Regions from separate parts of the Erwinia sp. SLM-02 genome, predicted to be linked through region 4. Evidence: predicted binding sites of a transcription regulator. Region 4 holds the regulator's gene; each other region holds the start of a gene.
The links. The regulator PurR, encoded in region 4, represses purine synthesis genes. The targets are predictions, from matches to a motif close to CANGCAAACGTTTGCNTG.
Positions count from the first base shown of each region.

Region 1: tusA (sulfurtransferase TusA) is a predicted target of PurR. The motif match lies at 4,518-4,535, and genes of this name have one in related genera.
Region 2: PGH32_RS23185 (nucleobase:cation symporter-2 family protein) is a predicted target of PurR. The motif match lies at 5,924-5,941, and genes of this name have one in related genera.
Region 3: PGH32_RS16130 (NCS2 family permease) is a predicted target of PurR. The motif match lies at 5,794-5,811, and genes of this name have one in related genera.

Region 1 covers NZ_JAQISN010000004.1:331,173-339,054, reverse strand. The annotation lists gene rsmD (16S rRNA (guanine(966)-N(2))-methyltransferase) at 1-315, shown strand, start outside; gene PGH32_RS20730 (DUF1145 family protein) at 355-624, shown strand; gene PGH32_RS20725 (DUF2500 domain-containing protein) at 677-1,042, opposite strand; gene PGH32_RS20720 (lysoplasmalogenase) at 1,181-1,807, shown strand; gene PGH32_RS20715 (zinc/cadmium/mercury/lead-transporting ATPase) at 1,891-4,170, shown strand; gene tusA (sulfurtransferase TusA) at 4,198-4,443, opposite strand; gene PGH32_RS20705 (7-cyano-7-deazaguanine/7-aminomethyl-7-deazaguanine transporter) at 4,679-5,344, shown strand; gene PGH32_RS20700 (DcrB family lipoprotein) at 5,447-6,007, shown strand; gene iolE (myo-inosose-2 dehydratase) at 6,095-6,991, opposite strand; gene PGH32_RS20690 (sugar phosphate isomerase/epimerase family protein) at 7,036-7,882, opposite strand, start outside.
Region 2 covers NZ_JAQISN010000006.1:26,289-34,170, forward strand. The annotation lists gene PGH32_RS23165 (fimbrial protein) at 1-371, shown strand, start outside; gene PGH32_RS23170 (fimbrial protein) at 383-943, shown strand; gene PGH32_RS23175 (PglL family O-oligosaccharyltransferase) at 963-2,672, shown strand; gene PGH32_RS23180 (AsmA family protein) at 2,679-4,358, opposite strand; gene PGH32_RS23185 (nucleobase:cation symporter-2 family protein) at 4,487-5,872, opposite strand; gene recG (ATP-dependent DNA helicase RecG) at 5,985-7,882, opposite strand, start outside.
Region 3 covers NZ_JAQISN010000002.1:637,654-645,535, forward strand. The annotation lists gene PGH32_RS16105 (YfaZ family outer membrane protein) at 1-217, opposite strand, end outside; gene PGH32_RS16110 (LrgB family protein) at 362-1,060, opposite strand; gene PGH32_RS16115 (CidA/LrgA family protein) at 1,053-1,484, opposite strand; gene PGH32_RS16120 (LysR family transcriptional regulator) at 1,594-2,496, shown strand; gene PGH32_RS16125 (Na+/H+ antiporter) at 2,542-4,191, opposite strand; gene PGH32_RS16130 (NCS2 family permease) at 4,388-5,737, opposite strand; gene PGH32_RS16135 (glutathione S-transferase family protein) at 6,078-6,740, opposite strand; gene soxR (redox-sensitive transcriptional activator SoxR) at 6,781-7,248, opposite strand; gene soxS (superoxide response transcriptional regulator SoxS) at 7,392-7,814, shown strand; gene PGH32_RS16150 (diguanylate cyclase) at 7,825-7,882, opposite strand, start outside.
Region 4 covers NZ_JAQISN010000001.1:1,379,022-1,386,903, forward strand. The annotation lists gene punC (purine nucleoside transporter PunC) at 1-1,095, opposite strand, end outside; gene punR (DNA-binding transcriptional activator PunR) at 1,208-2,122, shown strand; gene purR (HTH-type transcriptional repressor PurR) at 2,146-3,171, opposite strand; gene cydH (cytochrome bd-I oxidase subunit CydH) at 3,466-3,555, shown strand; gene PGH32_RS06410 (C40 family peptidase) at 3,613-4,476, opposite strand; gene PGH32_RS06415 (Grx4 family monothiol glutaredoxin) at 4,842-5,180, shown strand; gene rnt (ribonuclease T) at 5,276-5,926, opposite strand; gene gloA (lactoylglutathione lyase) at 6,031-6,438, opposite strand; gene PGH32_RS06430 (alkene reductase) at 6,582-7,682, opposite strand; gene PGH32_RS06435 (TetR/AcrR family transcriptional regulator) at 7,727-7,882, opposite strand, start outside.

The sequences.
Region 1 (7,882 bases), on a different contig from region 4:
ACCCTGGGGGCGAAAAACGGTCGGGTCGTCAACACCAACACGCTGCAGTTTCTCGCGCAGAAAGGCGAGGCGCATCACCTGGTGTTTATCGATCCCCCTTTCCGCAAAGGGCTGCTGGAAGACACCGTCACCCTGCTGGAAAACAACGGCTGGCTGAGCGATGAAGCCCTGATCTACGTCGAGAATGAAGTTGAGCATGGCCTGCCGCCGGTGCCGGTGAACTGGCAGCTGCATCGCGAGAAAGTTGCCGGTCAGGTCGCTTACCGCCTGTATATCCGACACGCCGTTGCTGAGCTTTCGCCCGCAGAGGCGTAATTAATACTATTGCCTGCAACACAGGCACGGAGAATCAACATGTTAATTAATGCAGGCCGCCTGCTGATGGTCTTTGTCTGGGGTTTTTTACTGCTGAATGTGGTGCACCCGTTCCCTAAACCGCTGACCCACTTCGTTAACGTTGCGCTGTTCTTTATGGTTATCATGCACGGCTTACAGCTGGTGCTGATGCGCTCAACGCAGCCGAAAGAGTCACCGAAGCTGAGCGGTTTCACTCAGGCGAAAATTTTCTTCTTCGGCGTGTTTGAGCTGCTCGCCTGGCAGAAGAAAAACTTCCCGAAACAGTAGTCACCCGGCGGCAAAAGCAACCGCAGGCTGCTGGCAGCGCTTCACCATGCTGTTAACAGTCGGAAGCCGTACAGGGAGTGAAACGGATAAAGCGCGTTCCCTGTACCTGCAGTTCACCACGGCTGCCTTTGTCGAGCCGATGGTAATCACCGGCGCTCAGCGCCAGCTTAATCACCTCTGCGCCATTCAGCGGATGAAACCACGCTTCATAGCGCCAGTCCTCCACCGGGATCTGGTCGCGCTGGCGTGAGCGCCGATCCGGGGCCAGATACTCCCGCTTGGTTTTCACTTCCACCATCAGGCTGCGCACGGGCGAGGCGTCGTTGGCGGCATTTTCCCGCCGCTGCTTGATAAACTGCCGCGTTGCCAGCACGGCGATCAGCGCAATCACAATAAGAAAAATCAACGGCGGCTTCATAGAACGGGTTTCTCCGGGGAGGTAGCGTGAACAGCACGGGATAAGCATACAACCGGACCAGGATGATTGTCACACCGCTGTCAGGTAACCTAAACTGAGCTGAGTTGTGGAGTTTTTCGTCAATACAGGGAAAAATTTATGATTTGGTCATTTCTCGCAGTCCTGTTTTCCGGCTGGTTATATGTTGATGCCTCTTATCGCGGCCCGCAGTGGCAGCGCTGGGTGTTTAAGCCCGTCACGTTATTACTGTTGTTGGCCTGGGCCTGGCAGGCCCCCGTACTGAAAACCACCGACTATCTGATCCTGCTTGGCCTGCTGGCAACGCTGCTTGGCGATGCCCTGACCCTGCTGCCCGAACGGCGCATGCTGTATGCCATTGGCGCCTTTTTCCTTTCTCATCTGCTGTACACCCTGTTCTTCGCCAGCCAGATGACGCTGAGCTTTTTCTGGCCGCTGCCGCTGGCGCTGCTGATTATTGGCGGCCTGCTGATTGCCACGGTCTGGAGCCGGCTGGAGGAGCTGCGCTGGCCGGTGTGTACCTTTATTGGCATCACGCTGCTGATGGTCTGGCTGAGCGCCGAGCTGTATGTATTCCGCCCAACCGACTACAGCTTTACGCTGATGGTGGGTGCCTCCCTGCTGCTGCTGGCCAATATCGTCTGGCTGGTGAGCCACTATCGCCATCGCTTTAATGCCGATCGGGCGATTATCGCCGCCTGCTATTTTGCCGGCCACTTTATGATTGTGCGCTCGCTGTGGCTGTAGGGCTTGACTCTGGAGTGGACTCCAGAGTGTAAGATAGCGTGATGGCGGGCACTGACGCCCGCCGCTCTCATTCAGGAGGCGCTATGCACTCGCATTCTTCTTGCAGCTGTGGTCACGACCACGCCCCCCATCAGCACGGCTGCAGCAGTTCAGCCACACGTCCCGTTATCCGCAAAATCACCGCGATCGGCGCAGCCGGCGTAGAAGCGCCCTGCTGCAGCGATGCCGCCTGCAGTTCAGGTGACACCGCCGACGACGAGGACGACAGGCAAACGGGACTCGCCCGCTACAGCTGGCTGATTCAGGGGATGGACTGCCCGAGCTGCGCGCGAAAAGTGGAAACGGCCGTGCGGCAGTTAAGCAGCGTGGATAACGCCCGCGTGGTCTTTTCCAGCGAAAAACTGGTGGTGGATGCCAACGGTGACGTGCGCAATGACGTTGAGAAAGCCGTGGCCCGTGCCGGTTTCCAGCTTCAGCGCAGCGATGCAACAGACGCCGCGAAAACCGCCCAGCCCGCTCCCGGATTCTGGCTGGAGAACCGTAGCCTGATCCTGCTGGCCGTGCTGATGGCCGCCAGCTGGCTGCTTGATAGCGTCAACCCGGCCGCCGGTCAGCTTGCCTTTATTGCCACCACGCTGATTGGCGTCTGGCCGATTGCGCTCAGCGCACTGCGCCTGATGCGCAGCGGCTCCCCCTTCAGTATTGAAACCTTAATGACCGTGGCCGCCGTTGGCGCACTGTTTATTGGCGCAACGGCCGAAGCCGCCATGGTGCTGCTGCTGTTTATGCTGGGTGAAAGGCTGGAATCCTTTGCCGCCAGCCGGGCGCGCAAAGGCGTCACTGCGCTGATGGCGCTCAAACCAGACCAGGCGGTGCGCATTAACGGAACCCGTCGTGAGAGCGTGCAGGTCAGCGCACTGCGCCCGGGTGATCAAATCGAGGTCGCCGCCGGCGCACGCCTGCCTGCGGATGCCCGATTGATCAGCCCGTTTGCCAGCTTTGATGAAAGCGCACTCACCGGAGAATCGATCCCGGTTGAACGCCAGCAGGGCGAGTCGATTGCCGCCGGCTGCCTGAGCGTGGATCGCCTGGTGCAGCTGGAAGTCACCTCAGAACCGGGTGAAAGCGCCATCGACCGCATTCTGCATCTGATTGAAGAAGCGGAAGAGCGCCGTGCACCGATTGAACGCTTCCTCGACCGCTTCAGCCGTATCTATACCCCGGCGATTATGGCGCTGGCACTGGCCGTTGCCGTCATACCGCCGCTGCTGATGGGCGCGGAATGGCAGCCGTGGATCTATAAGGGTTTAACCCTGCTGCTGATCGGCTGCCCGTGCGCGCTGGTGATCTCCACCCCTGCCGCCATCACTTCCGGGCTGGCGGCGGCGACCCGCCGCGGTGCGTTAATTAAAGGCGGCGCGGCGCTGGAAAGTCTGGGCAGTGTTCGCACGATAGCCTTTGATAAAACCGGCACGCTGACCGAGGGCAAACCCCGGGTCACCGCCATCCAGCCGTTTGCACAGCAGGATGAAGCGTGGCTGCTGGCAACGGCAGCGGCGATTGAGCAGGGCTCCTCGCACCCGCTGGCACAGGCCATTGTTGCCGCCGCCGCAGAGCGCCAGCTGGCACTGCCCGCCGCATCGGCACAGCGGGCGCTGGCCGGGAGCGGTGTGGAAGCGATAGTGGGCGATCGCTTACTTTCAATCAGCGCACCGTCAAAGGTGAATGCAGAATGGCTGGCTCCGCATCGCTCCGCCGTTGAAGTGCTGGAAAGCGCGGGTAATACGGTGGTGATTGTGCACGATGCCCGGCAGCTGTACGGCCTGATTGCCCTGCGCGATACCCTGCGCGAGGATGCCAGAACCGCGCTGGCAGAACTGAAGGCGATGGGCATTCAGGGCGTGATGCTGACCGGCGATAATCCACGGGCGGCGGCGGCCATTGCCGGTGAGCTGGGCATTGACTACCGCGCCAGCCTGCTGCCGGAAGATAAGGTTGCGGCGGTCAGTGCGCTTAATCAGCAGCAGCCGGTGGCGATGGTCGGCGACGGCATCAACGATGCGCCGGCGATGAAGGCGGCAACGATAGGTATTGCGATGGGCAGCGGCAGCGACGTGGCGCTGGAAACGGCTGACGCGGCGCTGACCCATAACCGGCTCACCGGGCTGGCAGCCATGATCGGGCTGTCGCGCGCCACTCACGCCAACATTCGCCAGAACATTACCATTGCGCTGGGGCTGAAGGTGGTATTCCTGCTGACTACGCTGCTGGGGATCACCGGGCTGTGGCTGGCGGTGCTGGCGGATTCAGGCGCAACGGCGTTAGTCACCGCTAACGCCCTGCGGCTGCTGCGCAGGCGATAGCAAACCCGGGGAGCCGCTGAGGCTCCCCTATACGCCTTTCTTCAGTAGATAACGATACGGCAGCGCATCGGTGTTCTGCGCCAGCAGCGTATGCTCCATAAACCGGCAGAAACCGGGGATATCCCGCGTGGTGGCCGGGTCGTCAGCGATAATCAGCAGCGTTTCGCCTTCCTGCATATGACGCACGGTTTTCCGCACCATCATAACCGGCTCCGGGCAGCGCAGGCCCAGCGCATCAAGGGTCTTATCGGGGTTAGCGAAAAGGTCGCTCATAGAATTCTCAACAGTGATAATAACAAACAGCCGCTATTCTACCGCCGGACGGCCGGGGTGCAACAGCGCTATTGGACGATAACGTTTGCGCTAAAATTAACCATTGCATTAGCAGCCCAACCGGGTAATATGCCGCAAAATCGCGCAAGCGACCGATGCACCAGGGTTAAAAAGGCCGGTGCGTCACACATTTGAACTGGGTTCCCTCACCCCATTGATCTTAAAAAGGCTCAATATGATCGCATTTACTTCGCGTCAGCGTACCCACGCGCTGATCTGGCTCTGTCTGTTTCATCTGCTGGTGATCACCTCCAGCAACTATCTGGTCCAGCTACCGGTCTCCATTTTCGGTCTGCACACCACCTGGGGTGCGTTCAGCTTCCCGTTTATTTTCCTTGCGACCGATCTGACGGTGCGGATTTTCGGTGCCCCGCTGGCGCGTCGTATTATCCTGGCGGTGATGATCCCGGCACTGTTTATCTCCTACCTGATTTCCGCGCTCTATTTTCAGGGGGAATGGCAGGGTGTTGCCTCGCTGAAAGAGATGAATATCTTTGTGGCCCGCATCGCCTGTGCCAGCTTTATGGCCTATGCACTCGGGCAGATCCTCGATATTTATGTCTTTAACCGCCTGCGGCAGAAAGCCGCCTGGTGGATGGCACCGGCTGCGGCGATGTTCCTTGGGAATATCAGCGATACGGCGGCCTTCTTCTTTATCGCCTTCTACCAGAGTACCGATCCGTTTATGGCCACCCACTGGGTCGAGATCGCGATGGTGGATTACAGCTTTAAAGTGATGATCTGCATGATTTTCTTCCTGCCCGCCTACGGCCTGTTGCTGAACGCCATGCTGAAACGATTAGCAGAAAAGTCCAATGGCCCACAGGTTAATTTTGGGTAAGCTGGTTACACACAATGTCATGCAAGATAAGTTGCTTTTGCGTGCTGAATGTTATTGTATAAGTGACTGATATGTTGAGCGATGACTAAAAAAGGGACCCTGATGCGTAACCTACTGAAATATGCCGGAGTAAGTTTACTGGTTGTTGGCCTCGCCGCCTGCGACGGCAAAAGCGATACCGCCGCTGCGGATAAAAATGCCGGCAGCCAGACAAGTCAGAGCAGCCAGACTGTATCCCTGATGGATGGCAAACTGAGTTTCGCTCTGCCTTCCGGCATGAGTGACAAAAGCGGCAAACTGGGTACTCAGGCCAATAACATGCACGTTTACGCTGACGAATCAGGCCAGAAGGCGATCATCGTCATCGAAGGCGACAGCAGCAACGACACGCTGGACGATCTGGCAAAACGCATGATCGAGCAGCAGCGCAGCCGTGCACCACAGCTTCAGGTAGTGACCAATAAAGAGATTACCGTCAACGGCCAGCAGTTACAGCAGCTGGACACGGTGATTTCTGCCAACAATCAGACCGCCTGGTCTTCGTTAGTGATGGGCAAGGTGGATGGCAAACTGCTGACGCTGCAAATCTCCCTGCCGGGTGATGACCAGCAGGCAGCGCAGACTGAAGCCGCGAATATCCTGAAAACGCTGCAGCTGAAGTAATACTGCGCCCACAAAAAAACCTCCCATCTTCGTCATCGGGCTTTTACGGCCCGTTTCAGAAGTGGGAGGTTTTTTTACGTCAGGCGCTTACAGGCCGGCCGTTTCGCGAATGTATTTACGGGCTTTTACCGCATATTCAAACGGGTTAGCCAGTGCCGGATCCTGCTCAGCTTCCACCACCATCCAGCCTTTGTAGCCGAAATCGTCGAGGATTTTGAACACCGGTTTGAAATCGATCACGCCGTCGCCCGGAACGGTAAAGGTGCCTTTCTTCACGCCGTCCAGGAATGACAGCTTCTGGCTTCTGACCTGGTCGACGATCTCATCACGCACGTCTTTCAGGTGAACGTGGTTAATGCGCGGCAGGTATCTGGTCAGGATCGCCAGCATTTTCTCCTGGCTGCCTTCCGAGTAGTAGGCATGGCCGGTATCGAACAGCAGATAAACGTCGTCATTGGTTTCCGCCATAAAGCGATCCACTTCTTCCGTGGTCTGGATGCCGGTACCCATATGGTGATGCAGGCCAACCGTCATGCCTTTCTCGGCGGCCAGTTTCGCCAGCTCGTTGTAGCCTTCGGTGGTCAGACGCCACTGCTCGTCGGTAAAGACAGGCTTCTCTTCCAGCACCGCTTTGGTGGTGCCCTGGATGCTCAGGCTCTGCTCGGAGCAGCCAATGACTTTCGCCCCCATCGCATGCAGGAAATCGCGATGGTTGATGAATTCATCAATGGTCTTCGCTTTGTCGCCGTTGGCGAAGAAGGTGCTGAACCAGGCGTTAACGATCTGAATGCCACGGATATCCAGCATCGGCTTCAGGACTGCCGGATCGCGCGGATATTTGCTGCCCACTTCGCTGCCCACAAAACCGGCCAGCGCCATTTCACTGACGATCTGCTGGAAGGTGTTTTCTTTGCCCAGCTCCGGCATGTCATCGTTAGTCCAGCCGATCGGGGCAATAGCCAGTTTGACGTTATCTTTGTTCATGATCCTACCTCTGGTGTGCACCGGGCGGCCACGGCCGCCCGCTGTTATTTCCGCAGCAGTTCACGCTCGATCAGTTCGCGCGTCGCAACCGCTTCAACGTTCATTTCTTCCGGATAGCCGAACAGCGCCGCGGCGATAATCGGATCGCCGCCCACTTTGAAGGTTTGCTCGGCAAACTTCATATCGCGCAGAGTCTGGAACAGCGTTGGGAAATCAACCTCACCTTTACCCACGGCAACATGCTGGTGGATCGTGGCATCCACGCCCGGTGGGTTCACGATATAGCGGCAGTGCTTGGTGTGGTTCATGGTATCGGCAATCAGCACGTGGGACAGATCCGCACCGGCGTACTCCAGCATGGGTTTCACATCGCCCTTGCCTTTGTCGTAGAAGAAGGTGTGCGGTGCGCTGTACAGGTACTTCACGTTCTCACTGCGGAACGATTTCACAATATCGGCCGTTTCATTGCTGTTTTCGCAGAAATCCCACGGGTGTGACTGGATTTCAATGCGGATGCCCTCGCGTTCAACGATAGGCAGCAGCTCTTCCATCGAGCGATAGAACATCTCTTCACAGATCTCTGGCTCGTTCGGGTTACCGGAAAGTTCGGTATTTATCACCTGCACGCCGGTTTCTACCGCGATCTCAATCATACGTTTCCAGTTGCGAACGGCAGCCTGGCGGCGTGCCTCGTCGGGACCGGACCAGCGATAAACCACGATATAAGAGGAGATCTCAACCCCAGTAGCACGCAGCGCGTTTTTGTACTCGGTGATAATTTCGCGGCTGGCTTTTGGATGCTTGTAGAACGGGTTGATCTGCGGATGCGGGGACTGCTCAATATATTTGTAGCCCCAGTCAGCCACCTGGTGAACCATTTTTGTGATGCCC
Region 2 (7,882 bases), on a different contig from region 4:
CCGGGGTAGATGCGAATAACACCAAATATCGCAAAGATGTTCCTATTCGCGTTAAGTGCGAAGGTGGGAGTTTTTCTACCGGAAATCTTAATATTAAAATGGGTATTCAACCGGCCGGTTCAGGATTAGCCAGCTTTAACCCTGATTATCTGGGTACCACGGGGGCAGGTCTCGATCGCAGTAACCTGGGAGTGGCGTTATGGGATAAGTCAGGAACCCCTGTTTTACCAAACCATTTTTACAACATTGACCAGTTCGACAACAATCAGGGTAAATGGAACCTCACCGCGTCACCCGTTATAAAAAAGGGCGCTGAAGTCCCTGAAGGCGATTATGAATCTAATGCCAGCGTTGTTGCAGAATTTCAGTAGGGAAGCATGAAATGATGAGGCTATGCCGTTGGTTAATCCTGTTACTACCCGCTGTCGCAATCGGGCAGGCTATCGCTGCCACGACAACCTACGGTGGCTTAATCGGAGGGGCGCTTAAATTTACGGGAACAGTGGTGGCTCTACCCTGTGCCATCGCGCCGGGAGATGAGCAGTTGGCGGTTGATTTTAAACAAATCGCGTTAAAGGATCTGATTAATGATAGAAAAACAAAGCCGATCCCTTTCGCCCTTCATCTGATTAACTGCAACTCGATTGTGTATAAATCGGTGACCATTACCTTTTCGGGTACTGAAAGTGTCCAGTTACCGAATCATTTAGTCATTACCCCTGATGAGGCCGGGGATATGTCTGCCGTTGCGGTAGGCCTCCAGATGAAGAACGGCAGCCCAATAACGCTGAACAAGAGTACGCCGGCAATTGAGCTCTCTCAGAGCAGTATGACCCTCGATTTTTCTGCTTTTGTGGAAGGCGATACTGAGCAGTTGAAATCAGGGAAGGTCGCATTCGGGCCGTTTACCTCCGTAGCGCAATACATTTTAAATTATCAGTAAGTAGAAAAGGCTTCGTTGTATGTTAAATCCCCTCTCTTTACCCGGGCGTAAGGGGTTATGGCCGGGAAGATATTGCGCGTTACGAAACACTCTGTACTTCCTGGTTTTCCTTTTTTTTGGGGCTGCACTGCACTGGTACCAGCCGAACATGGGGGGGAGCGGCCTGGCAATACCCGTTAATATGATGGCGTGGATGACGGTTTGCGTCTTTATGGTCTTGCTTTCAGTATGGCCGCTAGCCCCCTATTCTTTGCGTTTCAGCACGGCATCCCTCTGGTTTGGCTGTGGGTTAGCGATCCTGGTGCTGCTCTCCTTGTGTACAAAACCGATCTGGCGAGAAAACGCCGCGCTGACAACCATGGCCATGGTCGGCAGCATATTCTTTTATCTGGCGCTGCTTCAGCTCAGGATCCGGCGCGTTGACACCTGTTGGCTGGTAACGGCAATCGTTCTGGGGACTTTTTTGGAATGTTTACTGTGCCTTGTACAGTACTTCCATTTGCCTGCCGCGCAGTGGTGGGAATTTTCAACGCTTCGATCGGCCAGACCTTACGGTATTTTTCAGCAGATCAACGTACTGGCAAGTTTCGTGGCGACAGGCGTATCGGCCTTATTGTTTCTGGCATTCTCTTCTCCCTACCGAACCTTACTTTCACAGGGTCGGTTTGCCTTTTGGCATCGTGCAGGTTGTTTCTTCCTGTTTGCACTATTTGGTCTGGTTCTTCAGCTCTGTCAGTCTCAGATCGGCTACCTCGCTACCGCAATCGTCATCATCTGCTTTTGCTGCTGGTTTCACCAACAGACACCCAGGCTGCTATGGATTATCGCTGCCATCCTCTCGGGAATAGTGCTTGGTAAGCTCATGCAGCTCCAGATGATGACCCCGGATATCAATCATCTACAAAGTACGCATATTCGCTGGGTGTATATTATCGACAGCCTGCGCATGTTTATTGAAAAACCGCTGCTGGGCTGGGGGGTAGGAGGATTCGAATACAGTTTCCTGCATCGTTTTGGCGGGGCCGAGACCTTTGTGTCACAGGGCGCGGCCGTTCATCCTCATAATGAAATTCTGCTGTGGCTGGTTGAAGGCGGGAGCCTGGCTCTGCTGGCTATGGCCGCAATTATTTATGGTGGCGCCGTTATTGTTCGGGGAGCCTACCGACGTAAAAGGCTGCCTCTGCTGGCGATAGCCTTTCCGGTCCTGTTACATATGATGACCGAATACCCCATTTACCAGTCTGCTTCCCACTGGTTAATGCTCTTAATCCTGCTGCGCTGTGTCGATAATCCCCGCCGTTATGTCAGGGTGTCGCCCGGCATCATATCCGGTGGGCGTATACTGGTCGGGGCAATCTCGGTGATATGCCTGATCCTGCTGGCGGGATCCTGGCAGCTTGAGGTCAGACTGACCCGGATTGAGCGTGAAGGGAGGCAGGCAGAGCTTTCAGCTCAGGCTCGTCCCTTAGGGGAACTATTGCTGAGCGATCGCTATCACTTTGACCAGCATATTGGCGATCTGCTGCATTTTAATCAGTCGGGTGATAACGCCTGGCTAATACACTTCGAACACTGGGCGAGCCGTTATTCCAATGTTCACCCTGATGCAAATATCTATGATTCAAGAATAAATATCGCCCGGCAGCTTAATGACACCGGGCAGCAGATTAAGCTACGGGATCAGGCACGCTGGCTGTTCCCTCACGATCCGCGTTTTACCAGCCAGTAGTCGCTATCAGTTAGCACTGCGGATTTCACCGTTAGTCATCCGCTGATTAACGGAGGCGTCAGCCGAGGTGGCGGAGAGCGTAGCATTAACCGTGGGCTTTAACGGTATATTCTGCTGCAGCAAAGCCTGACCGCTGAGACGCAGGCTGCCTTTTCCCTGTGCCAGCGCTGGCCATCCCCAGTTCTGCAACAGACTGAACGCCACCTGACGCCCATTCAGGCTAAAGGATGTGGCTCTGTCTGGCTGCTGGCTGATGCTGGCCTTGCCTTCCAGCATGCCATCACCGCTGAATGCGCTCATTTCCGTGATATTAATATTGCCGTCGTCTGCGGCAAGGGTGAGCGACGGATGACGCAAATCAACGCGATTGAAGGTGGCTTCAGCCGCGTTCAGGCTGATATTACCCGCCCAGATACCCCACTGATGGCTGCGGGCCAGCAGCAGATTGCTGCCGGTTCCTTCCAGCGACGTCATCTGGAAAGGGAATGCCGGATCGATATCGATAATCAGATTGCGATTGGCGCTGAATTTCTTTATTTCAACGCTATCCAGCCAGCCCGGCAGCATTTGCATCCAGCGATCGCGCCAGGTTGAGGGGAGGGTGTATTCCAGACCGGCAATAACCACTTCATCCAGACTCAGCTTTTTATCGCTGCGGTTCCAGTTACCCTGTGCACGGATCAGGCCGTTAACCCAGCGTGAGCTGAACTGCGAAAGCTCAACGCCCTGCGGAGAAAAGTCCAGGTTGGCTATCGGGTCATCCAGCTGCAGGCTGCCGTTAACAAAACTGCTGGCGTTCATCGCCAGCGATCCGCCATCGCTCTGCCAGTCACCGTGGATCAACGTCATATTTTTAAGGACTAAATCCAGATCGGTTACCGCCCAGTCGCGCCCTTCCAGCCGGGCATCGGTGACATCAACTCTGCCCAGTCGCACCTTAGGAAGGGACAGCAACGGCTGTAAAAAATCACTCAGCGTTTTATCACTTTGCAGACGAATGCTGTTCAGGCGCAGACTGGAAATCTGCCAGTTACCGGCCGCATCCCGGCGGGCATTCGCCGTTGCTGAACCGCGCGCGACATCCGCGCCCAGATTGCTAATCGTCCATTCCCGGCCCTTCACATTGCCTTCAATAAGCGCATTAGCCGCCGGTATGCCATTCAGCACCAGCGATCCGGCACTGATCTGAAAGCTTGTCTGATAATCCGGGCGTTCAGCCGCCTGGGGCTGCCAGGGAATAATGCCGCCATCCACCCGCTGGGCCTGTAATGACCAGCTATCCTGAGAGCGATTAAGCGCCATCTGACTCAGCTGGAGCCTGTCGGCCTGCAAAGAAACCGGTGGGCTGCCGTTATTCAGATTTAACGTTCCCTGGTTCAGCCGGATGCTGGAGAAATGAAGTGGGTTGCTGAATTGTTTGAGGCTCAGACCGAGGTCGACGCGTTTGGCGACCAGCGTTGCGGGCTGACCATCGCGGCCAAAGGCAACGTTATCCAGCAGGAGGTGGCTGGGATTTGAAAAGTCGTGCTCAATTTTAGTCATGGATAGCTGATAGGCGGTGTCATCGCTGATCTGGCGGCTAATCCATCCTGCACCCCACTGGGTTTGCAGCAGCACATAAAGGGCGACGATGGCCAGCAGCAGCACCAGCAGCAGCGTGAGCAGAACTTTTCCGAAAAACTTCATGGCAACCATCCCGTGGAAAATCGGTAATGGCTTGTTATGCCTGATTTATCGCCATTTCTCAACCGGGAAGGCAATGACAGGGCGGAAATTATCCGCCCTGTCGGCGTACGGCTATGACCGCTGCGGAATTATTTTTCCTGCGGGAACACCAGATTCAGAACAATAGCAGTGATCCCGCCCGCCGCGATGCCGGAAGAGAGCAGGGTTTTCAGCCAGTCAGGGGCGAACTGCAGGATCAGTGGCTGCTGGGAGACACCGAGGCCCACCGCCAGCGACAGGGCAATAATCATAATTGCGCGGCGGTTTAGCGGCTCGCGTGACACGATGCGCACGCCGGAAGCGGCGATCGTACCGAACATAACAATCGTTGCGCCACCGAGTACCGGTTCAGGGATATGCTGCACGAAACCACTCACGGCGGGGAACAGGCCCAGCACAATCAGCATCAGCGCCACAACAAAACCCACGTAGCGGCTGGCAACGCCGGTCAGCTGGATCACGCCGTTATTCTGCCCAAAGCAGGAGTTTGGAAAAGTATTAAACAGTGCGGATACGCAGGAGTTAAGGCCGTTGGCCAGTACGCCGCCCTTCAGCCGCTTCATATACAGCGGGCCACTGACGGGCTGCTCCGAAACGTCTGAGGTGGCGGTAATGTCGCCAATGGTTTCCAGAGAGGTCACCATAAATACCAGCATCAGCGGAATCAGCAGATTCCAGTCGATACCCAGTCCGTAATAGAACGGCATCGGGATCGCCACCAGTGAGGTATTCGTTGGCGTTGTATCGGCCGGCAGCATGCCCAGCGCCCACGCCAGCAGATAGCCAACGGCCATGGCGATGACCAGCGAGGCAACGCGCAGATAAGGATTACGCTGGCGATTCAGCAGAATAATGACCGCCAGAACGGCGCCGGCCAGCAGCAGATTTTTGGGTGCGCCGAAGGTATGGTCGTTCATTGCTGCATAACCGCCGCCGATGGAGGTCAGACCGACCTGAATCAGCGACAGGCCAATAATCATCACCACAATACCGGAAACCAGCGGAGTAATAACCCGACGAGCCAGATGCAGAACGCGGGACAGGGCCATTTCCGTGCAGGAGGCGAGCATCAGCGTACCGAACAGGGCGGCCATCATGGTCGGGACATCAGCCCCGCCGTTTTTCAGCGCCAGCCCGCCCATAATCAGCGGCGAGACAAAGTTAAAGCTGGTCCCCTGAATAGACAGCAGTCCGGACCCTACCGGTCCCCAGGTTTTGATCTGCAGAATGGATGCCACGCCTGACGCAAACAGGGACATGCTGATGATGTGCTGCGTATCCTGTGCGGGTAAGCCGAGCGCCTGACAAATCAGCATGGCTGGCGTGATAACCGCAACGAACATAGCCAGCAGGTGCTGACATGCGGCAAACAGCGTCTGAGGGAGCGGTGGGCGGTCTTCAAGACGGTAAATTAACTCACTTTTGCTCACCGAAGCAGGTTGGCGAGCAGCGGCATCATGGGCATCAACGGACATGTTCAGGGTTCCAGGGGTAATAAAGTGGCGATTTTAATCTTCTGTCGTTGAAAAGCAAACGTTTGCTGATGACAGAATTCGATGAGGGTGCCGGTGGGTCAAAGCCGGTATTTCACGCGTTGGTATAGCGTTCGGTTTCAGGAAGCCAGCGTTCAATCAAGGCCTGCGCCTGCTGGGGATAGTGCTGGTGAATATGGCGAGCGACACGCTGAACTTCCGGGATCATCGCGCCATCGCGCAGCAGGTCGGCGACCTTGAATTCGGCACTGCCAGTCTGACGTGTGCCCAGCAGTTCACCCGGGCCGCGGATTTCGAGATCGCACTGGGCAATAACAAAGCCGTCATTGCTGTCGCGCAGAACCTGCAGGCGTTTTTGTGCCGTTTTGCTGAGCGGGGCTTTATACAGCAAGACGCAGTGAGAGGCGACCGCGCCGCGCCCGACGCGCCCGCGCAGCTGGTGCAGCTGAGCCAGACCCAGACGTTCCGGGTTTTCAACAATCATCAGGCTGGCGTTGGGGACATCAACGCCAACCTCAATCACAGTCGTGGCGATCAGCAACTGAATTTCACCGGCCTTAAATGCCTGCATCACGGCCTGTTTCTCTGCCGGTTTCATCCGTCCATGCACCAGGCCAACCTGCAATTCCGGCAGCGCCAGCTTCAGCTCTTCCCAGGTCGCTTCCGCCGCCTGCGCTTCCAGCAGCTCAGACTCCTCAATCAGGGTACATACCCAGTACGCCTGCCGGCCTTCGGTACTGCAGGCGCTTTTAACACGAGCGATAATATCTGCCCGGCGCGTATCCGGGATGGCTACGGTGGTCACGGGGGTTCTGCCCGGCGGCAGTTCATCAATGGTTGAGGTGTCGAGATCGGCATAAGCGGTCATCGCCAGGGTGCGAGGAATGGGCGTGGCGGTCATAATCAGCTGATGCGGATGGAATCCCTGCTCTTCGCCTTTTTCCCACAGCGCCAGGCGCTGGTGGACGCCAAAGCGATGCTGTTCATCAATGATGACCAGCGCCAGGCCGTTAAACTGTACCTGCTCCTGAAATATCGCGTGCGTCCCGACAATCATCGACACCTGCCCGCTGGCAATCGCTTCCTGCTGGGCAAGACGAGCCTTACCTTTCTGTTTGCCAGCCAGCCAGCCAACCTCAATGCCCAGCGGAGCAAACCACTGGCGGAAGTTATTTGCATGCTGTTCAGCCAGCAGTTCAGTTGGCGCCATCAGCGCAACCTGTTTACCCCAGGCAATCACATTCAGTGCCGCCAGGGCCGCCACCAGCGTTTTACCGGAGCCAACATCACCCTGTACCAGGCGCATCATCGGATAATCTTTTGCGAGGTCCGCCTCTATCTCACGGCCAACGCGCTGTTGAGCGCCCGTAGGGCGAAACGGAAGCGCAGCCAGTAATTTATCGCTCAGCGCGTGGCGAGGCGCCATGGCAAGCGCGTGATAGCGCTGGGCTCCGGCGCGAACCGCCAGCATGCTGAGGTTGTGGGCCAGCAGCTCTTCCATTATCAACCGGCGCTGGGCAGGGTGCGTGCCGCTGTCGAGATCGGTCAGGGCGATGTCCGGCGGTGGACGGTGCAGCGTGCGTAGCGCTTCCGGTAGCCCAATCAGCCCCTGGCTCAGTTCCGGCGGCAGCAGTTCAGCGATGGCGCAGGTATCCAGCAGAGCCAGCGCCTGGTCGGTCAGGTTGCGCAGCGTAGCCTGACGAATACCCTCGGTGGTGGAGTAAACCGGCGTCAGCGTTTCCTGCAGCCCGGTGACACCCTGTTCTCCCTGAATCTTATATTCAGGATGAATGATTTCTGCCCCGCGCTGACCACGTTTGATTTCGCCATAGGCCGTCACGCGTCGCCCGACGGCAAGGCTGTTTTTCATCCCGGCATTAAAGTTGAAGAAGCGCAGCGTCAGCACGCCGGTGCCATCGCTAATCTGGCAGGTCAGCATGCGGCGGCGACCAAAGCTGATGTCGCAGTGCAGCACGTCACCTTCAACGGTGG
Region 3 (7,882 bases), on a different contig from region 4:
TCGCCACGTTATAGCCCAGGCCCAGGCTGCTGACGTTGCCATCGTGATCGCTGCGCAGCCAGTCACCGGATAAGGCAAAACCCGGCGTGCTGGTGCCCAAACCAACGTGAACGTCGGTGTAATCTTTGCCGACGCTCACGCCGCCATCAATCGCCTGAGCCGTTCCTGCCAGCGCCAGCAGCGCCAGGGCGCCGGTCGTCATTGCCACTTTTTTCATTGTTCTCTCCCAATTTAATTTACTCACGCCTGAAAACGGCGGTGGTGCAGCGTAAACCAACTGTTTTAAGAATTATATGAGAATGAGCTAAATGGTAATAAATTTGAATAATCTTACAAAAGAGTGAGTAACCAGATATTTCCGTCAGGCGCTGACCCACATAATATGGCCGACTACCGGCGCGATAATCACCGTCAGCACCCCGGAGAGCATCATGACCAGGCTGGACACCACGCCCTCCTGCGGACCGAGTTCGTAGGCGCGCGCCGTACCGGCCCCGTGCGAAGCGGCACCGAAACCTGCGCCTTTCGCCATCCCCTGCTTGATCGCCAGGCGCAGGAACAGCAGGTCACCGACCGCCATGCCGAAGACCCCGGTGATCACCACAAACAGGGCGACCAGGTCGGGTTTACCGCCCAGCTGCTCTGCCGCCGCCAGCGCAAAAGGCGTGGTGATGGAACGCACCGCCAGGCTGCGCTGGATCTCCTCCGGCAGCGTCAGCAGGCGCGCCAGCCACACCGAGCTGCAGATCGCCACCAGCGTGGCGGTGATCACCCCGGCGGTCAGCGACAGCCAGTGGCGGCGGATAATCGTCATGTTTTCATACACCGGCACCGCGAAAGCCAGCGTTGCCGGGCCGAGCAGCCACAGCAGCCAGTGGCTTTCGCCAATATAGTCCTGCCAGCTGATGTGGGTGACAACCAGCAGGGCCACCAGCACCATTGGCGTCATCACCAGCGGCATCAGCAGCAGCCGGTGCCAGCGCCGATACAGTCGTTTATTGGCAAAGTAAATCAGCAGGGTTGCGGCCAGGCACAGAACGCTCAGGACAAAATCATTCATGATGCTGCCTCTGCTGTTTACGCGCGGCCAGCCACAGCTCAAAACGGCTGACCCGGTCGACGACGATGCTGGTTGCCCCCAGCACCAGCAGCGTGCTGAGGGTGATCACCAGCAGAATACGCCAGCCCTCAACCCGCAGCAGCTCGGAGTAGTTCACCACCGCCACCACTGCCGGGATAAAGAACAGCAGCATTTCGGCCAGCAGCCAGTTAGACCCGGCCTTCACCCAGCGAAGCGGCAGAATGCGCAGCATAATCATTGCCAGCAGCAGCAGCATGCCGACGATATTGGCCGGCAGCGGCAGGTGCAGCCAGCCCACCAGATGTTGTGAAAAAACAAACAAACCGACATACAGCATTACCTGTAGTGGAACCTGAACCCGTAGCAGCCAGCCCGTTTTCACCGGGTCTGTCATGGTGGCCATCGCGTCATTACCTCATTGGGAGCCTTTTTGCTGTGATTATTATAAAGGAGTAACAAAGCGTGAAAAAAATGACTTAATATTATTTCAACTATGCCAAACAGGAATGATTATGGACGTTCGCGCCCTGCGCTATTTTGTTGAAGTTGTCCGCCAGCAGAGTTTTACCCGGGCGGCCGAACAGCTTTACGTCACGCAGCCGACCATCAGCAAAATGCTCCGCCAGCTGGAGGATGAGCTGGGCTGCACCCTGTTAATGCGCGAAGGCCGCAAGCTGCATCTGACCGATACCGGCCAGGCGGTCTATCAGCGCGGGCTGACCATCCTGCAGGAGTTCAAGCAGCTGGAAGCGGAAATCAGCGATCTTAACGAACTGAAAACCGGCGAGCTGCGGCTGGGTATCCCGCCAATGGTCGGCATGCAGATCGCCGGCTCGATCTCTGCTTTTCGTCAGCGCTATCCCGGCGTGGAGCTGAAAATTTCCGAATTCGGCGGGCTGACCGTTCAGCAGGCGGTGCTGTCAGGCAGCCTGGATATTGCCATGACCGCCCTGCCGGTGGCGGACGATCTGCCGCTCAACTCGCTGCCGCTGATGAGCCATCCGCTGTGCGTGCTGGTACCGCGTACCGAGGCCTGGCTACGGCGCACGCACCTCAAACTCAGCGAACTGGCCGGACAGCCGATTTTAATCTACAACGAAGAGTTTTCCCTTAACCGCCAGTTGATGCGGGCCTTTCAGGCCAGCGGCTTCACGCCGCAGATCGCCGTTCGCAGCGGGCAGTGGGACTTCCTGGCGGCGATGGTACAGGCGGGAATGGGGGTGGCGATCCTGCCGGAACCGATCTGCCAGCGGCTGGATAAAAGCCAGCTGCTGTGGCTGCCGCTGGAGTCGGACCTGGTGTGGAAACTGGGGCTTATCTGGCGGGAAGGCAGCTATCTGTCGCGCAGCGCTCAGGCGTGGATTGCCTGCTGCCGTGAATTCTGGCCGGACAGCACGCCCGGACGGGTGGTTTAACGTCATAAAAAAGGGCGACCCTTTCAGCGGTCGCCCCGTTCAGGCTTACTCTTCTTTTTCGCTCAGCAGCGTTTCCATCAGGTCAAGATCGTGCAGCAGCTTGTGCATCGTTTCGTCACTGATCTGCTGCGTGGCGCGCAGGTGATACAGCTCGCCGCGTTCCGCACGCAGACCGGTCAGGCGGAAGCGGCGCTCCAGATTTTCCGCATACAGCGCGCGCTCCAGATCCTCTTTGCCATCCACCCGGCGGCGCAGATTACCAATCACCCGCGAGCTGACCTCTTTCAGCAGTTCCGGATCGAGCGCTTCTTCGCTGTCGGCCAGCAGGCGTTCTTCCATTTTGTACAGGCTTTCAATCGCCGTGCCGGCCATCACCGCCCGCGCCATCTGCACTTCGCGGCGGTGAACGGTTTTATCGGTGCCTTCAATCCCACGCAGCAGCAGCGGTAAGATCACCACCCCCACCAGCAGGGAGAAGAGGATCACCCCGGTCGCGAGGAACACCAGCTCATAGCGCGCCGGGAAGTCATTGCCGTTGCTTAACAGCAGTGGAATCGACAGTACGCCGGCGAGGGTAATCGCACCGCGCACTCCGGCAAAGGAAGCGATCAGCAGCTCACGCGTGGTGTAGCTGGAAAACTCCATCGGGCGCTTCTTCAGCATATGGCGGCTGATATAGCGCATGCCCCACAGCCAGCCGAAGCGGACGACCATCAGCGCGGCATAAATGGTGACGACGGAGGCAAACAGCGCCCACAGTTCCACGTTCGGATCGGCATCGGCCTGCCTGACGGAAATCTCCAGAATCCCCGGCAGCTGCAGGCCCAGCATCAGGAACACCATGCCGTTGAAGACAAACTCCAGCATCTGCCAGGCACCGTTGGCGCGCAGGCGCATCGCCAGCGGTGCCTGGCGGATGATGCCGGATCGGGAGATGGTCATCCCGGCGGCAACCGAGGCCAGAATGCCGGAAACGCCGATGTGTTCCGCAATCAGGTAAGAGGCAAACGGCAGCAGCAGCAGCAGGACGGTCTGCGTTGCCGGGTCATCGCCGCTCCAGCGGCTGAACAGACGCAGGGATTTGCCGTACAGCCAGCAGATAGCGATACCCGCCAGCAGGCCGCCAATCGCCACCTTGAGAAATTCCAGCGACGCCCCGGAGACGGTAAACACCATAGTGCCCATCGCCACGGCGACGGCAAACTTCAGCGACACCAGGCCCGACGCGTCGTTCATCAGCGCCTCACCCTGCAGGATCGCCATAATCTTTTTCGGGATGCGCCCTTCCCCAACGATGCCGGACAGCGCCACGGCATCGGTCGGCGACAGCACGGCCGCCAGGGCAAAAGCCGGGATCAGCGGGATACCCGGCACCAGCCAGTAAATCAGGTAGCCAATACCCACCACGGTGATCAGCACCAGCACCAGCGCCAGGCCGATGATCTCGCGCCCGTGGTGCAAAAACTCACTGGTGGGGGTTTTCCAGCCGTCGGCAAACAGCAGCGGCGGGATAAACAGCACTAAGAACAGCTCCGGATCGAAATCAACGTGCAGACCAAACGTCGGCCAGGCGAGCAGTGCGCCCACGGCGATTTGAACCAGCGGCAGGGGGATTTGAAATGGGATCATTCGCGCGGCGACGCCCGACAGCGAAACGACCAGCATCAGAATCAGGATGGTAAAGAAGATTTCCATGCTTTCCTTTTATTTATCTTCCAGTGGTGTGCAGGTGAACGCCTGCAAGGCAAGGGCAAAGCCCTATCCGGCAGCGCCGTAAGACACTGGTTATAGTAAAGCAAATAAATAAACTGATGAAAAACAGGATGTGCGTCGAGGGGAAAATTCAGTGACATCTGAAGGTGGGGCCGGCGATCCCGGCCCCGGAACAGGATTAAATCGCCCAGCCGCCCGCGTAGAAGGCCACCAGGATCACCGCGATAACCACGGTGCCAACATTCAGCTTGCGCCATTCACCGGCCACGATGCGGCCAATCACCAGCGAACCGAAACCGATCATAATGCCGGTCACAATGTTACAGGTCAGTACGATAAACACCGCGGCCAGCAGGCCGGACATGGCATCAACGAAGTCATCGAAATCGATTTTCGACACGTTGCTCAGCATCAACAGGCCAACGTACATCAGCGCAGGTGCCGTCGCATAACCCGGTACCAGATACGCCAGCGGCGACAGGAACAGGATCAGCAGGAACAGCACGCCCACCACCACCGCCGTCAGGCCGGTTTTACCGCCCGCCGCCGTACCGGCCGCCGATTCGATATACACCGCCGCAGGCGCAGCGCCCACCAGACCGGAGAAGATGCTGCTCACCGAGTCGCTGGTCAGGGCTTTGCCGCCGTCGATAATCTGATTGTTTTTATCCAGCAGGTTCGCCTGGCCGGCCACGGCGCGAATGGTGCCGGTGGCATCAAACACCGCCGTCATCACCAGCGCCAGCACGCTTGGCAGCACCGCCGGCTGCAACGCACCGAGAATATCCAGGCTGAACACCAGCGAGTTGCCCTGCGCATCGCTCAGGCTCGGCATGGCAAACAGCCCCTGGTATTTCACCGCCGGGTCAAAGATCAGCCCAATCACCGAAATACCGATGATGGTCAGCAGAATGCCACCGGGTACGCGGCGCTTTTCGAGACCAAAAATTACCGCCAGACCCAGCAGCGACATAATCACCGGGAAGGAGACAAAGTTACCCAGCGCCACCGGCAGGCCCGGGGCCGGGTTTTTCACCACCAGGCCCACGCCGTCGGCGGCAATCAGCAGCAGAAACAGGCCGATACCGACGCCGGTACCGTGTGCCACGCCCATCGGTAGATTACGCAGGATCCAGGCGCGGATCCCGGTTGCGGAGATCACGGTAAACAGAATACCCATCAGGAACACCGCACCCAGCGCGACCGGCACGCTGATGTGCTGGCCCAGCACCAGACTGAAGGCGGTGAAGGCCGTCAGGGAGATGGCGCAGCCGATGGCCATTGGCAAATTCGCCCACAGCCCCATCAGCAGTGAACCAAAACCGGCCACCAGACAGGTGGCAACAAACACCGCCGTGGGAGAGAAACCGGCTTTGCCCAGCATGCTCGGCACCACAATCACCGAATAAACCATTGCCAGAAAAGTGGTCACACCGGCCAGAACTTCGGTCCGCACGCTGCTGCCGCGCGCGGATATTTTGAACCAGGTGTCTAACGTACCACCGGCCGGTTTAGAAGGAGTCGACATAGTAATCCCCTGAAATTTCTTATGAGCTATTGCTGCGCGGCACCGGGAAACAAACCTACGTAAACGTTTGCGTCTCCGGTGCAATATTCACGACAAAAGGAAACACGTTGTCTTTTGCGTGTTTAAAACCGCGTAATTTAGATGCTTAATTAAAAGGCAAACGATTATCCAGCGTTTAACGGTCCGTTTTCAACACCTGTTCACGGTTATCTTTATTTATTCCAAAACCCGCAACCCGGTAATTCAATGCGAATCCCGGATTAAGCGAAACTTTATCGGGATATGCTGGACGGCAAAAATAGCGCTTTCTTATGAGCGCCTACCCGCCGCAAACAGACCTTCAGGAGAGGGTGATTTCGCCGCCCTTTTCCAGCGCACGCTGCCAGGCTCCGCGATGCTGAACTTTCTCCAGCCAGTTTTGAATCGCCGGGCTGTCGGCCGCACCTGCGCGGGCGGTCAGCGCCAGCAGCGGGAAGCTCATCTGCACATCGGCAATGCTGAAGCGGCTGCCGGCAAACCAGTCGTGCTGCGCCAGATGCTGTTCGATATACTGCCGGTGGGTGGTCAGCTGCTTGTCCAGGTACGCTTTCTGTATCCCTTTGCCAAACGCGCTGCCAATCGGCCTGAGCAACCAGGGCACCGGCGCCTGCCCCATCCGGCTGAAAATCAGCTTCATCACCAGCAGCGGCATCAGCGACCCTTCGGCGTAGTGCAGCCAGTAGCGGGACTGCAGCAGCTCGTCTTCATCCACCAGCGCCAGGCGGTCTTCGTCATCATAGTGGCCGGCAAGGTATTCAAGGATCGCGCCGGACTCGGCAATCACCCGATTGCCGTCGGTTATCACCGGGGATTTTCCCAACGGATGGATTTTTTTCAGCGCTTCGGGGGCCAGCATGCTGGGTTCACGCTGGTAGCGTTTGATCTGATAAGGCACGTCCAGCTCTTCCAGCAGCCACAGGACGCGCTGCGAACGGGAGTTGTTGAGATGATGTACGGTGATCATGTTCGCTCCGGCAGTCAAAGACTTTCAGTATAGAAGCGGCTCAGCTGCTTTTCACATCCAGCAGGATCGCCCCGGTCCCCTGTTCGCTCAGGCGGTCATTCGGGTTACGCAGCGGGCAGTCTTCCATAGAGAGGCAGCCGCAGCCAATGCAGCCATCCAGATCGTCACGCAAATGGGTCAGCATTTCGATACGGCTGTCCAGCTCGTCGCGCCACTGCTGCGACAGCACCGCCCACTCTCTTGGCGACATCCTTTTCCCCGGCGGAAACTGCATTAAATTATCGCCGATCGTCGCCAGCGGAATACCGATACGCTGGGCAATTTTGATAATTGCCACTCGCCGCAGCACGTCTCGCGTATAGCGGCGCTGATTCCCCGCATTGCGGTGGCTGCTGATTAACCCTTTACTTTCATAGAAATGCAGTGCCGAAACCGCAACGCCGCAGCGCTGCGCCACGTCGCCCGGAGTCAGTTCACGCTTGTTGGGGGAGTTGCCGTTTTTTTTCATTTAGCGCTTTACCTCAAGTTAACTTGAGGAATTATACTCAGCCTCCATTGAAAGGGCGAGATGCATATCATCGTGCCCATCCGTTGCCAGTACGTCAGACGTTATGGCGGCCAGATTTGACGCAGAACCAGGGAGAAAAACGTATGCATGATGACATCATCCGCACCCTTACCGACTGGATCGAAAGCAATCTTGATAAAACGCTGTCGATTGATGAAGTGGCGGCCAAATCGGGCTATTCGAAATGGCACCTGCAGCGTATGTTCCGTACCGTGACCAAGCAAACCCTCGGGGGCTATATTCGCGAACGCCGCCTGACGCTGGCGGCAGAAGAGCTGCGGAAAACCCAGCGCCCGGTGTTTGATATCGCCATGCAGTATGGCTACGACTCGCAGCAGACCTTTTCCCGCGTGTTCCGCCGTCAGTTCTCGCAGACGCCGACGGCCTACCGCCACACTATGCGTCGCCAGGCGCTTCAGCGCGGCAGCTGGAATTTCGACTGCAGCGACTTTGCCATGAACGGCTTCGCGCGCGGCGGCAGTAAAGTCAGCACCGTCTGCAGCTGACCCGCACGGGTCAGCACGGTGCCGCCGCCGTCTCCGGTGGCCCTCCGGGCGTCAGTTCCCAGAACGAC
Region 4 (7,882 bases):
AAACACGGTCGTGTGTAGCGGTGACTCAATCCATGTTGAAACCGCCAGACTGGCGATAAAGCACATCCCCAGCTGCAGCATATTTTGCAACGCCGCGGCTTTACCCGTGGCCTGCGGGAAGGGCAGCAGGGCGCTGGACACCACCACCGGGTAAATCGCACCGCTGGACATCGACATCAGACAGAACGGCGCCAGCAGGCTGAACAATGACGGCGTCTGCTGCTGCGCGGAGATGAACAGTGCAATCACGCCAAGGCTGAAGCACAGCAGCAGCCACGGCAGCAGCTGGCCGCCGGAGAACCGATTAAGCAGCGCACGGCAGCCAAATCCGCCAATCAAAAAGGCGATGGTCTGCGGCACGTAGCTCAGGCCGATATCGGCCGGTGACAGGCCCAGATTGCCAAGAATAAACGGCGAGCCGGTAAGCCAGGCGAAGAAGCTGGCGGAACAGGCGGCGAAAATAAGAACGTTGCCGCTGTAAACCGGGGATTTCAGCAGCATCAGGAAGCCGGGTGCCGGACCCTGCGGCGCGGTGTTTTCAGCGGATGCCCGGCCTGCAAGGCGAAGCGTTGGGACCAACAGCGCCACGCTAATCAGCAGCAGTGCAACGAAGATAGCCCGCCAGGAAAAATGCTCAAGCAGCCAGGCGCCCAGCAGCGGCGCCAGCGCGGGGGAAAGCGCGACCAGTGGCATGATGGTGGCGAATACGCGTTTAGCCTGCGCGGCACTGTAGCGATCGACAACCAGCGCCTGCCAGCTGACGGCGGCAGCGCAAACGCCCACCGCCTGCAGGAAGCGGAAAAAGAGCAGCCACGCTGCGGATTCAACCCACATCATCGCCGCGCAGCCGATGGCGAACAGCCCAAGCCCCACCAGCAGCACCGGTTTACGCCCAAGACGGTCGGATAACGATCCCCAGATAAGCTGCGCGCAGGCGAAGCCGGCCAGAAAAATACTCAGACTGGCGCTGATCGCACCCGAACCGGTGGCCAGATCCTGCTGCATCTCGCCAAAAGCGGGCAGGTACATATCGGTAGCAAGAAAACCCAGCATGCTGAGCAGGGCCAGATAAACAATAAAGAATTTTGAGGGCATAGTTGACTCGTAGAGGGCAGTTTTTTTTCGCTGGAAGTGTAAAGGGATGCAGTTGGGCTTGTGAAACGGTAATATTAGTCGGTTGCGTTGAAAATTTTTGCAGGCAAAAATTATGTGGTCAGAACATTCTCTGGAAGTGATTGAAGCGGTGGCCAGAACCGGCAGCTTTACCGCCGCGGCGGCTGAACTTCACCGGGTCCCCTCCGCCGTGAGCTATACGGTGCGCCAGCTGGAGCAGTGGCTGGCCGTCAGCCTGTTTGAGCGCCGCCACCGGGATGTGGTACTGACCGAGGCCGGGCGCGTATTCAGCGAGGAAGGGCGTTCTGTTATCAAAAAAATGCTTTCCACGCGCCGGCGCTGCCAGCAGGTGGCAAACGGCTGGCGTGGCCAGATTAATATTGCCGTCGATCGCATCGTCAGACCGCAGCGCACCCGCCAGCTTATCGTCGATTTCTATCGTCACTTTCCCGACATGGAACTGCATATATTCCCCGAGGTGTTTAACGGCGTATGGGATGCCCTGGCGGATGGGCGCGTGGATGTGGCGATCGGTGCCACCCAGGCGGTGCCGGTAGGGGGGCGTTTTGCCTTTCGAGATATGGGCAGCCTGAACTGGCGCTGTGTGGTGCAAAGCGGGCATACCTTGCTGGCACAGCCGGGGCCGCTCAGTGACGACCTGCTGCGCGAGTGGCCCTCCATGACGCTGGAAGACACCTCGCGATCGTTGCCAAAACGCACCACCTGGACGCTGGATAATCAACGACGGCTGGTGGTCCCGGACTGGGAAAGCGCCCTGGACTGTCTGCGTGCCGGGCTGTGCGTGGGGATGATCCCGGGGCACTTTGCGCAAACCTGGATCGCTCAGGGAGGGATCGCCGAACTGGCGCTGGCGAATCCGTTTCCGATCAGCCCCTGCTGCCTGAGCTGGTCGGAACAGAGCGCCTCACCCGCGCTGAGCTGGCTGCTGGAGTATCTTGGCGACAGCGAAACGCTGAATGCGGAATGGCTGTGTGAACCGTCCGCCTGAGCGAACGGCCGGGCCGGATGGGATCAGCGACGATAGTCGCGGAACGGACCGTCAGCGACGGAACGGCGTTCAATCAGTGAAGGATGAACTTCGATAGTCTGCGGCTCTTCACGCTTGCTGGTGATGCGGTCAAGCAGCATATCGAAGGCGGTTTCTCCCAGCCGCTCTTTCGGCTGGTGCACCGTGGTCAGCGCCGGGGTGAAATAGCGCGCGTTGCGCACGTTATCATAACCGATCACCGAAATATCCTGCGGAACGCGCAGGCCCATCTCATCGGCCGCGCAAATCGCGCCCATCGCCATCACGTCCCCACCGCAGAAAATAGCGGTAGGGCGCTGTTTCTGGCCGAGGATTTGCTGCATGGCCCGATAGCCGGATTCGGGTTCGAAGTCGCCCTGAACCAGCCACTCTTCGCGCAGGGTGATGCCGGCTTCGTTCAGTGCCTTAAGAAAACCGGCATGGCGTCCGCCGCCGGTATTGCGTTCCAGCTGACCCGGGATTGCGCCGATATCGCGATGTCCACGCTCAATCAGGTAGCGCCCGGCCAGATAGCCACCCTCAAAGGCGTTGTCCAGTACGGTATCGGTAAAGTCGCCGCGCGCTTCACCCCAGTCCATCACCACCATCGGGATATTGCGGTGGTCTTCCAGCATAGCGATCAGGGAATCCGGGTACTCAGAGCACATCACCAGCAGCCCGTCGACGCGCTTTTGCGCCATCATCGACAGGTAAGCCTGCTGCTTATTCAGGTCGTTATGGGCGTTTCCAAGGATCAGGGTATAGCCTTTGGCAAAGCAGCGGTTTTCCACGGCTTCAATGATTTCGGCAAAGTAGGGTGCTTCGCTGGATGTTGCCAGCAGGCCGATAGTTTTGGTGTGGTTAACCTTGAGGCTGCGTGCCACGGCGCTGGGGGAATAGTGCAATTCTTTAATTGCTGCCCATACCGCTTCACGAGTCTCTTCAGCTACAAAGCGCGTTTTATTAATTACGTGGGACACCGTAGTGGTCGAAACCCCGGCTCGCTTTGCCACATCCTTAATTGTTGCCATTAAACTTATACTCCTGGTGTTATCGTAACTATTTGATAACAGGTTGGTTAAACGTTTGCCTGGGTGCAGCCTTTTCCCGCCAGACCAAAATGGTTTGGGTGCTGCCGCAACGGGTCGGAAAGGGGAAAAAATCGTCCGTAGAGTGACTGCAGAGCTGGCAAAAACCGTTTCCGCTGCTGTTGCGCAACGGAAAAGAGGAATTCTAACAAGGCTGCGCAGAGAAAACGAGATTTTTACGGGTAACTGTGGGAAAATCTTTGTGCATACATTTTACAGGGTTATTAAGGAGAGACGATGAGTACCGATCTGAAATTCTCACTGCTGACCACGGTGGGTGCGCTTCTGATGATTATTGCATTTAGCTTCACGGCTATTCTGCACTAAAAAAATCGGGAGGAGCCAGGCTCCTCCCGATTTGCATCTGCATCCGGCGTTGCGCAATCAGCGAATGGTTTTGGGTGTCATCATCCGACGGGCACCAATGTAGTGCTCCTGCCAGTAATCATCGCCCAGCGCGCTCACCTGGATATCTTTGCCGGTTCTCGGCGACTGAATGAATTTCCCACCGCCAAGATACACACCAACGTGATCGGCAGTGCCGCGGCCGTTGATACGGAAGAACACCAGGTCACCTTTTTCAAGCTTGTCGCGCTTGATCGCAGCGGCATCGCGCAGGTGATACATTTCATTTGCCGTGCGCGGGATTTTGAATTTCACCAGATCTTTATAGGCATACCACACCAGCCCACTGCAGTCGAAACCCGTCTGCGGCGACGTGCCGCCCCACTGATAGGGCTTACCGAGCTGGCCCATCAGCTTGTTCATCGCGGTTTCACGCGCTTTCTGGTAGCGGGCGCGGTGCGCCTTACTCAGCTTAAGCGGGGATTCAGGCGACTCAACTTCATCACGCTCGATAGCGCGCAGCGGGCCTTTCCTGCCTTTTTTGGTCTGTAATGATGCCAGACGCTCGCGACCGTAGCGCTTTTTCTCCATTTTACCGATGCGCGTTGTTTTCACTTCGCGAGCGGCAGTGGCTTCCTGACTTTTTTTCAGCTTTGCCTTTTGGGACGCAGAGACTTTGGCTTGTTTAAGCGCGGGCGCTTTGGTTTTTTTAACGAGGGGTTCTTTAACTTTTTTGGTTGAGGCGGCTTTCACCGGGCGACGCTTGCGGCGCTCATCCTCACGTGCGGTGTTGTGGTCAACTTTGTGCTGATTAGCGTTAACGGGAGCATGAGGCGATGCATGCGCCAGATTAAAGAACAGCTGGGCGAAGGCCAGCATGCCAAGCGTGATGATTAAACGCAACGTTCCCATTAACAGTTAAACTCAGTGTAATGACTGCATGGCAATCGGAAAAGAATTCTGCAATTTGCAGGGGTTAGGGCAATTCTAATCTAACTTCTTAACAAAAGGTAAGGTGTTTTTTGTTTCAATAAGACAGATTAAGTAAATGATGAATTATTAAGCGCAATCAGCTGGTTAACTCAGCAGTAAAACGTGAACCGGCATCGAGAAACGCTGCAACGATGATAGGAAAATGTTATTTTGTTTTCATAATTTTGCAATTTGTTGCGCTCTGTTCATCGGGCCTGCAGAAAATGTCGTTTTCAACGGCCGGGCAGAATCGCTACAATAACTAAACACGAAGTATCGTACTGAGGAAGTCATTTATGAGTACTGTTGAGAAAATTCAGCGCCAGATCGCAGAAAACCCAATCCTGCTGTATATGAAAGGCTCACCTAAGCTGCCAAGCTGCGGATTCTCCGCACAGGCCGTACAGGCACTTTCTGCCTGTGGCGAACGCTTTGCCTACGTTGATATCCTGCTGAACCCGGATATCCGTGCAGAGATGCCCGCTTACGCTAACTGGCCAACCTTCCCACAGCTGTGGGTAGACGGTGAGCTGGTCGGCGGCTGCGACATCATTATCGAGATGTTCCAGCGCGGCGAGCTGCAGCAGCTGATCAAAGAGACCGCGCAGAAATACCCGGCACCGGCTGCGGAATAAGCGACTGCATAAAAAAAACCCTGCATCGCAGGGTTTTTTTTCGTCCGTCTTTCGTGCGGAGCGTGCTTAACGGCACGCCGTGGGCAGCAGCCGACTCAGGACTCCGCTTCCGGCACCGCCAGCGGCCAGCCGCCAAGGCGTTTCCAGCGGTTGACGAGCTCACAGAATAAATCCGCCGTCTGCGTCGTATCGTAAAGCGCGGAGTGCGCCTGGCTGCTGTCAAAGGGCATTCCGGCGGCGATACAGGCTTTGGCCAGCACGGTCTGACCAACGACCAGTCCGCTGAGGGCTGCCGTATCGAAGGTGACGAACGGGTGGAAAGGGTTGCGCTTCAGGCTGGCGCGTTCCGCCGCTGCATTCATAAAATTGAGGTCGAAAGTGGCATTATGCGCCACCATGATCGCCCGGCTGCAGCCGGTGTCCTTAATCCCTTTACGAACCAGCTTAAAAATAGCGTGCAGCGCTTCATATTCGCTGACGGCACCCCGCAGTGGGTTGCTGGGGTCGATGCCGTTAAAGGCCAGGGCTTCCGGCTGCAGAACTGAACCGACAAAAGGCTCTACGTGAAAATGCAGGGTTTCATCTTTCTCCAGCCAGCCATCTTCATTCATTTTTAAGGTGACGGCGGCGATTTCGAGCAGCGCGTTCGTTTTGGCATCAAATCCCGCAGTTTCCACATCGATCACTACCGGATAGAAACCGCGAAAGCGGCTGCTCAGCGTATTCAGTTCATTTAGTTCAGACATCAGCTTCTCATTGGCGCAAAAAGGCAGGGCGTATTATGGCAAACTTTGCTACGTGATGCAGCAGGCAGGTGAGAAGGAGGGAGCCGCAGCCCCCTCGGGGGAACTTAATTGCCCAGGCCGTGACCGGCGTGTTTATTCTCAATCAGTTCAATCTTGTAGCCATCCGGATCTTCAACGAAGGCGATAATGGTGGTGCCGCCTTTAACCGGGCCGGCCTCACGCGTGACGTTGCCGCCGTCGTTGCGAATGCGGTCGCAGGTTGCCGCGACGTCATCCACGCCCAGCGCGATATGGCCGTAGGCGTTACCGAGATCGTAGCTGTCCACGCCCCAGTTGTAGGTCAGTTCGATAACCGCACCGTCGCTCTCTTCGGTGTAGCCAACGAAGGCGAGGGTATATTTATACTCGGTATTTTCACTGGTGCGCAGCAGGCGCATGCCCAGCACTTTGGTGTAGAAATCAACGGAACGTTGCAGATCGCCAACGCGCAGCATGGTGTGAAGTAAACGCATAACATCCTCTTTTTTTTGGCGTCATCGGCGGATGACGTTAGAAAAACAGTATAGCGATAATCAGTACGACCGCGAGCGGCGCAACAATTATCGCTATTAAAACAGTCTATTATAACATGATTACGCCGCCAGATTTAGCGTAATTAACCTAATGCAGGATAATCCGTGTAGCCTTCCGCCCCGCCGCCGTAGAACGTTTCCGGGCGAGGTTCATTCAGCGGTGCACCGGCCTGCAGGCGCTCGACCAGGTCCGGGTTAGCGATGTAGCTACGGCCGAAGGCAACGGCATCGATCAGTCCGCGCTCAATCAGGTCTTCGGCTTTTTCTGCCGTGTAACCGCCGGCACCGACGATGACGCCGGGATACACCGCGCGGATCGCTTTGCGGAAGCTCTCGGTATAAGGCTTGCCGCCGGCCCAGTCGGGTTCAGAAATGTGCAGGTAGGCCAGATTACGTTTAGCCAGTTCGGCAAGGTAATACAGCGCCGCTTCTTCCTGATCTTCCCCGTTATCCAGCCCGTTGAACGGACCGAGCGGCGAAATGCGTATGCCGATGCGATCGGCGCTCCAGCCGTCAATCGCGGCATCAACCACTTCCAGTGCGAAACGGGTGCGATTTTCAATGCTGCCGCCGTACTGGTCGTCGCGCTGGTTAGAGGCCGGGGAAAGGAACTGGTGGATCAGATAACCGTGAGCGGAGTGCAGTTCAACCAGATCGAAATCGGCTTCGCGTGCGTTAATCACCGCCTGACGGAAGTCGGCAACGATACCGGCCACTTCATCGGTGGTCAGCGCGCGCGGAGTGGAGGTCGCTTCACGCAGCGGTTTACCCTCAGCATCGCGCAGGGAGGTGCGGGTCTCGGCATTAATCGCGGAGGCGGAAACGGGTGCTGCGCCGGCCGGCTGCAGGCTGGCGTGGGAAATTCGCCCGGTGTGCCACAGCTGAACCGCACTGTGGCCGCCTTCCTGATGAATGCCTGCGTTAATCGCCTTCCACGCGGAAATCTGCTGCGGGCTGTGCAGCCCCGGCGCTCCGGCATAGCCTTTGGCCTGGAAGCTGATCTGGGTGGCTTCCGTGATAATCAGGCCGGATGAGGCGCGCTGGCGGTAGTATTCCCCCATTAACGGCGTAGGGATATCGCCAGGCTCAATGCTGCGCAGGCGGGTCAGTGGGGCCATAAAAATGCGGTTTGGCACGGTGATCGCGCCGGTTTTCATTGGGGTAAACAGTTTGTTCAAAGCCATAACTCACTCCTGGTAGACCGGTCGACTAGTAATAAAGTTTTTTTTTACAACGCCTGAAGAATACGCGTCATTTCCTGTACGGCAGTCCGTAACGGCGCACTGTCACGACGAATTTTGCACTGCAGACTGGCGCCCAGCCACAGCATATAAAGCGTTTCGGCAGCGGCAGGGGCGGAAACAGCAGGGGAGAGCGTTTGCTG